DNA from 2 places in the Parageobacillus sp. NEAU-HV-2 genome. Region 1 is predicted to be linked to the other one. Evidence: a T-box and tRNA genes for the amino acid it is inferred to sense, from the RefSeq annotation. Region 1 holds a T-box; the other holds one or more tRNA genes.
The links. A T-box is a leader RNA that pairs with one kind of tRNA and senses whether it is charged. The one in region 1 lies ahead of leuS (leucine--tRNA ligase), so its partner is inferred to be a tRNA-Leu.

Region 1 (3,386 bases):
AATGTGACAGGGGCTTCTTTTTTATGGCCGATGAATACGATTTACGTTCATGAGCAGCTTGACAAATCACTCTCTGTCGCTGGAATGGTGCTCATGCTCAATTCCGGGGCAAGCGTGGTTGGAAACTTAGCCGGAGGGCTATTGTTTGATAAAATTGGCGGTTTTAAGTCGATGATGATCGGAATTATCGCGACGATGGCTGCGCTTGTTGGCCTTGTTTTCTTTCATGGCTGGCCGCATTACGCCATCTTTTTAACGATCATCGGGATGGGAAGCGGGATTGTATTCCCAGTAGCGGCTGCGTATGCGGGCGCAATTTGGCCAGAGGGCGGAAGACGGGCGTTTAACGGGCTTTATGTCGCGCAAAATATTGGCGTGGCGGTTGGTTCGGCGCTTGGCGGCGTAGTGGCGTCGTATTCGTTTACGCTTATTTTCCTTGCCAATTTATTGCTATACGCCGTCTTTTGCTTGCTTATCGTGTTTGGATTGCGTCATGTCCGCGTCGCCAAAGCGGCAAAATCAAAGGCGGCGGAAGCGGTAAAAGGAGAGGCACGCGCCAATTGGTACGCGCTCGTGACGCTTTGTATCGGTTATTTTTTATGCTGGATCAGCTATGTACAATGGCCGACGACGATTGCCGCTTATACGCAGGCCCTTCATATTCCGCTGCGGCAATATAGTCTCCTTTGGACAATCAACGGCGCGCTGATTGTATTGGCGCAGCCGCTCTTGTCTGTCGCGATCCGGCGCTGGATGCCTTATATCAAGCGGCAAATGCTGGTCGGGTTTGCGATTTTTGTCGTTTCGTTTGCTTTATTGTTAGGAGCGGATTCATTCGTGGAATTTGCTGTTGCGATGGTCGTCTTGACGATGGCGGAGATGATCGTCTGGCCAGCGATTCCAACGGTGGCAAGCGAGCTCGCTCCTGCAGGAAAAGAAGGGTTTTACCAAGGATTTGTTAACAGCACGGCTACCGCAGGGAGGATGGTCGGCCCGGTGCTTGGTGGGGTGATCGCCGATTACACCGGCATGAAACCGTTGTTTGCCGCGCTTGTTTTCTTTGCCGCGCTTGCGTTTGTCACGACGCTCTTCTATGATCGGAATTTGTCAAAGAAGCAAAACAAGGAGAAACAAACGGTTACAGGATAACCATTCGCCGCGAATGGATCATGAATCAAAACGGCATCTATGAGCGGAATCCGCGGAAAATGCGGCATAAAATAGATGAATAACACAGTCATGTGCAGAGATGAACGGCATATATAGCATATAAGCTCCATTTTTCCCTACTTGCAATAAACCGACAAATTTTTTAAAATATTATACATCAACAATATCGGTCAATAACGGTGAAGAGGAGTAGTAGTGGACAAACGGACGGCAGAGAGTTGACGGTCGGTGCGAGTCAACCGAAGTTTGTTCACGAACTCGCCTCGGAGTTGCGGGCATGAGCGGCTTTCGCCTCGTAATGTCCGCCGTGAATCTGCGTTAATGATGAGAGTGAGCATGCGGTTTTGCATGCTAAGAAGGGTGGTACCGCGGGAATGGCACCTCTCGTCCCTTTTGGGATGAGAGGTTTTTTTATTCGCGCTCTTGTTAACAATGTTTACTAGAAAAAAAGATAGGAGGAAAGGCAAATGAGCTTCAACCATCGAGAAATAGAGAAAAAATGGCAGGATTATTGGGAAAAAAATAAAACGTTTAAAACGGTCGATGACGATGACAAGCCGAAATTTTACGTATTGGATATGTTCCCGTATCCGTCGGGAGCAGGGCTGCATGTCGGCCATCCGGAAGGCTACACCGCCACCGATATTTTGGCGCGCATGAAGCGGATGCAAGGCTATAACGTGCTTCATCCGATGGGATGGGACGCGTTCGGCTTGCCGGCGGAGCAATACGCGCTTGATACCGGAAACGACCCGGCGGAATTTACCGAGAAAAACATTAATACGTTCCGCCGCCAAATTAAATCGCTAGGGTTTTCGTACGACTGGGACCGGGAAATCAACACGACCGATCCGAATTACTATAAATGGACGCAATGGATTTTCTTAAAGCTGTATGAAAAAGGATTGGCTTATATAGATGAAGTCCCGGTCAACTGGTGCCCGGCGTTAGGCACGGTGCTTGCCAATGAAGAAGTTATTAACGGCAGAAGCGAACGCGGCGGCCACCCGGTGATCCGCAAGCCGATGAAACAGTGGATGCTTCGCATTACCGCCTACGCGGATCGTTTGCTCGAAGACTTAGAAGAGTTAGATTGGCCGGAAAGCATTAAAGAAATGCAGCGCAACTGGATTGGCCGCTCAGAAGGCGCGGAAATCCATTTTGCAATCGACGGCCATGAGGAAACGTTCACTGTCTTTACGACGCGCCCAGACACATTGTTTGGCGCGACATACACGGTGCTGGCGCCGGAGCATCCGCTCGTTGAAAAAATCACAACTCCAGAGCAAAAAGCAGCAGTGGAAGCGTATTTAGACGCGATTAAAAGCAAGAGCGACCTTGAGCGCACCGATTTGGCGAAAGAAAAAACAGGAGTATTCACCGGCGCATATGCGATTCATCCTGTCACTGGTGAGAAACTGCCAATTTGGATTGCCGATTATGTGTTAATGAGCTACGGTACGGGCGCGATTATGGCCGTGCCAGCGCATGATGAACGCGACTATGAATTTGCGAAAAAATTTAATTTGCCAATCAAAGAAGTTGTCGCCGGCGGCGATATTGCAAAAGAACCGTATACGGGTGACGGAGAACATATTAACTCCGATTTCTTAAACGGTCTAAACAAAGAAGAAGCGATCAAAAAAATGATTGAATGGCTAGAAGCCAATGGAAAAGGACAAAAGAAAGTGTCATACCGCCTCCGCGACTGGCTGTTCAGCCGCCAGCGCTACTGGGGCGAGCCGATCCCGATCATTCACTGGGAAGATGGAACGATGACGCCGGTACCGGAAGAAGAACTGCCATTAAAGCTGCCAAAAACCGATCAAATTAAACCGTCCGGCACGGGAGAGTCGCCGCTTGCCAACATCAAAGAATGGGTGAACGTCGTCGATCCGAAAACAGGCAAAAAAGGGCGCCGCGAAACGAACACGATGCCACAATGGGCCGGAAGCTGCTGGTATTATTTGCGCTATATCGATCCGCACAACGACAAGCAACTGGCCGATCCGGAAAAATTGAAAAAATGGCTGCCGGTTGATGTCTATATCGGCGGGGCGGAGCACGCGGTACTTCACTTATTGTACGCGCGTTTCTGGCATAAGTTTTTATACGACATCGGCGTCGTGCCGACAAAAGAGCCGTTCCAAAAACTGTTTAACCAAGGCATGATTCTTGGCGAAAACAATGAAAAAATGAGCAAATCAAGAGGGAAC
Region 2 (3,386 bases), on a different contig from region 1:
TTTTTTCATTTAATCCTCCCCTAAAATGTTACATTTTTACGATATCTCCATTTTCCTTAAACATTCTCCCACTCCTTTAACTAAAACCCTTACATTTTATTTTACCAATCCATCAAGATTATTACATAAATTTCTAACATGCCTCGATGATCCTCACCTCCAACAAAAGTTTTGGGGAATGGAGGGAAACCATGGGAAACTCGGTGTTAACGACAACGATATTAAATCGATTACTGCGTTATTCCATTATTTTTAACCTAAAGGGCGAAAGCTATCGATTATGGGAAAAGAGGCTCCAACAAGAAAAACAGAAGGATCAATGAGGTCCTTCTGGGGAATTGCAATTCTCTTTGATTGGATCTAAATTGCAACCGACCAAGCGAGGCGTTAAAACAATTGAGCATGAAATTCGTTTTGGAGAATATACGTTGTTTGTTCGTGTTGGGCCGTGTTCATGGAATTAAGGTTGTAAAAGGTGAAGAAAAGATATTGAATGCCACTCTTTCTGATGAAACTAAATCTTATATAAAACAAAAACATCAACAGTGAAAGCCCTTGTCTTTCGTAAAAAAATAATAGAGCCGATAATGGCTCTTTTTTATAAATATTTCCTACTACCACCGCTTACAAATGAACCACTCATTACAATACTTTCTCCATATCCAGCATTGGGGAGAATCCAATCCTTTCATAGATTCTTCTGCCCTGTGAACTTGCCCATAGTCGAGCCCTTCTTGCTCCTCGCTCTTTTAGCCAAGAACAGACTTCTTCCACCAATTGAGAAGCCAAGCCTTTTTTTCGGTGATTGTTAATTGTATAAACACCAATTACCCAACCAAAAGGAGTTTGCTCTTCACTTAGAGGAGTGGCATACTCCATTCTAATAAGCCCCCCTGCACATGCCACAATATTTCCTTTCTCATCAACCGCAACCCTGAACCTTAGATTGTTCTCCTCGCTCTCCTTAAGAAATAAGTTTCTAACTTCGTTAACACGTTCAATGTTTGGTATAGGTATACCATCCTTTTCCCCCATCTCACATGCCATTTTAAACCAATATTCTGCAAGTAACGGGAGTTCATTTTTTGTTGCCCATCTTGTTATATACATCACATATCCCACCTGTACATTCTTATTTTACTTAAATATTCAATATTCTTTCTTTTAATCCTCCCTCTTCAGCCAGACTGCCCATTAGTTGAATAACCTCCTCAAATATATTAACATCAAATTCCACTTTTGTTCATAAAAGCGGATTGTCATTTCCGATAAGTTTTTCACTCTGTTGTCTAATTGAAAATCATCGTACAATTTTCTTGTCCACACGATTAAGCTTTTGCTTTAGTACGTTAAAAAACAAAAAAGCCAATGCTCTGTATCGTACAAAGCATTGGCTTTAAAGGCTTTTCGTTATGTATGGTGCCGATGGTGGGAGTCGAACCCACACGGGGGGCTACCCCACACGATTTTGAGTCGTGCGCGTCTGCCAATTCCGCCACATCGGCGTAAAACACATATTTGATTATACAATAGCAACAATAGAAAGTCAACAACTTATTTCATGCCGAGGGCCGGACTCGAACCGGCACGGTAGTTACCTACCCCAGGATTTTAAGTCCTGTGCGTCTGCCAATTCCGCCACCCCGGCGCCACACCAATGGAGGCGGCACCCGGATTCGAACCGGGGATAAAGGTTTTGCAGACCTCTGCCTTACCACTTGGCTATGCCGCCACAAAGAGCGGAAGACGGGACTCGAACCCGCGACCCCCACCTTGGCAAGGTGGTGTTCTACCACTGAACTACTTCCGCATTATGGCTGGGGTAGCTGGATTCGAACCAACGCATCACGGAGTCAAAGTCCGTTGCCTTACCGCTTGGCTATACCCCAACAGTAGAAGGAAAGGGCGACTAGTGGGAATCGAACCCACGCATGCCAGAGCCACAATCTGGTGCGTTAACCACTTCGCCATAGTCGCCACAAAATGTTTATTCTTTTATGGCAGGGGCAGTAGGAATCGAACCCACACCGGAGGTTTTGGAGACCTCTGTTCTACCATTAAACTATGCCCCTAAGTGTAAATGGAGGGGGACGGATTCGAACCGCCGAACCCAAAGGGAGCGGATTTACAGTCCGCCGCGTTTAGCCACTTCGCTACCCCTCCATAATGGATGGTGCCGACTGCAGGACTTGAACCCGCAACCTACTGATTACGATTCAGTTGCTCTACCAATTGAGCTAAGTCGGCATATATATCAGAGCCAATCCACATCCAAAATAACACGCAACAGATTCACAGATGTTTAGCTCGTTTCTACTATTGTGATAAGAGTAAGTGGTGGCTCGGGACGGAATCGAACCGCCGACACAAGGATTTTCAGTCCTTTGCTCTACCGACTGAGCTACCGAGCCATATACATTTTTGAAATTAAATATTGTAAATGGCGGTCCCGACGGGACTCGAACCCGCGATCTCCTGCGTGACAGGCAGGCATGTTAACCACTACACTACGGGACCTATATAGATTGCGGGGGCAGGATTTGAACCTGCGACCTTCGGGTTATGAGCCCGACGAGCTACCGGACTGCTCCACCCCGCGACGATAGAAAGAATGATTGATTTAGAGAACTTTAATTAATTTGGTGGTGGAGGATGACGGGATCGAACCGCCGACCCCTTGCTTGTAAGGCAAGTGCTCTCCCAGCTGAGCTAATCCTCCAGCAAAAAGAAAGTGACCCGTACGGGATTCGAACCCGTGTTACCGCCGTGAAAGGGCGGTGTCTTAACCACTTGACCAACGGGCCGTGTGTAGTTAAGTAGTGGCGGAGAGCAAGGGATTCGAACCCTTGAGACGCTATTCGCGCCTACACGATTTCCAATCGTGCTCCTTCGACCACTCGGACAGCTCTCCAAGATGGCTCCGCAGGCAGGATTCGAACCTGCGACCAATCGGTTAACAGCCGATTGCTCTACCACTGAGCTACTGCGGAATAAGATAAAGATTAAGCTATACCCACTTTTATTTTACATTGCCTCTTCCTCTTCTAGCAAATCCAAAGATGCTTGATGCGTCGAGGCAACTCGCAGCGGATTCATGGAAGCATAAGCTCGTTGCTCCCCACTGAGCTACTGCGGAATAATTTGGACAAGTATTATTATAATGATCGATACTGTTGTGTCAAGATTTTTTTATTTCATTCCTTCAAAACTAGATAACCGTTTGGTTGGAAGAAGCTAGTCGCCTGCGCTTTTCGTGGTTAAGTCCTCGATCGATTAGTATCCGTCAGCTGCACGTGTCGCCACGCTTCCACCTCGGACCTATCGACCTCGTCATCTTCGAGGGATCTTACTCGCTTAACGCGATGGGAAATCTCATCTTGAGGGGG

Region 2: it encodes a tRNA-Leu, which carries the amino acid that the T-box ahead of leuS (leucine--tRNA ligase) is inferred to sense. The anticodon was not compared.

What each region holds. Positions count from the first base shown of each region.
Region 1 is NZ_JBXUJJ010000002.1:31,295-34,680, forward strand. Features, by position in the region: gene AC1WMD_RS03700 (MDR family MFS transporter) at 1-1,149, shown strand, start outside; T-box leader at 1,341-1,565, shown strand; gene leuS (leucine--tRNA ligase) at 1,638-3,386, shown strand, end outside.
Region 2 is NZ_JBXUJJ010000019.1:29,910-33,295, forward strand. Features, by position in the region: gene AC1WMD_RS18095 (hypothetical protein) at 1-9, opposite strand, end outside; partial or broken gene AC1WMD_RS18100 (ATP-binding protein) at 144-323, shown strand; gene AC1WMD_RS18105 (GNAT family N-acetyltransferase) at 643-1,110, opposite strand; tRNA gene AC1WMD_RS18110 (tRNA-Leu) at 1,418-1,505, opposite strand; tRNA gene AC1WMD_RS18115 (tRNA-Leu) at 1,563-1,648, opposite strand; tRNA gene AC1WMD_RS18120 (tRNA-Cys) at 1,659-1,732, opposite strand; tRNA gene AC1WMD_RS18125 (tRNA-Gly) at 1,739-1,810, opposite strand; tRNA gene AC1WMD_RS18130 (tRNA-Gln) at 1,815-1,889, opposite strand; tRNA gene AC1WMD_RS18135 (tRNA-His) at 1,905-1,977, opposite strand; tRNA gene AC1WMD_RS18140 (tRNA-Trp) at 1,999-2,072, opposite strand; tRNA gene AC1WMD_RS18145 (tRNA-Tyr) at 2,082-2,163, opposite strand; tRNA gene AC1WMD_RS18150 (tRNA-Thr) at 2,172-2,247, opposite strand; tRNA gene AC1WMD_RS18155 (tRNA-Phe) at 2,336-2,411, opposite strand; tRNA gene AC1WMD_RS18160 (tRNA-Asp) at 2,442-2,517, opposite strand; tRNA gene AC1WMD_RS18165 (tRNA-Met) at 2,526-2,599, opposite strand; tRNA gene AC1WMD_RS18170 (tRNA-Val) at 2,644-2,719, opposite strand; tRNA gene AC1WMD_RS18175 (tRNA-Glu) at 2,733-2,804, opposite strand; tRNA gene AC1WMD_RS18180 (tRNA-Ser) at 2,821-2,911, opposite strand; tRNA gene AC1WMD_RS18185 (tRNA-Asn) at 2,916-2,990, opposite strand; partial or broken rRNA gene AC1WMD_RS18190 (23S ribosomal RNA) at 3,254-3,386, opposite strand, start outside.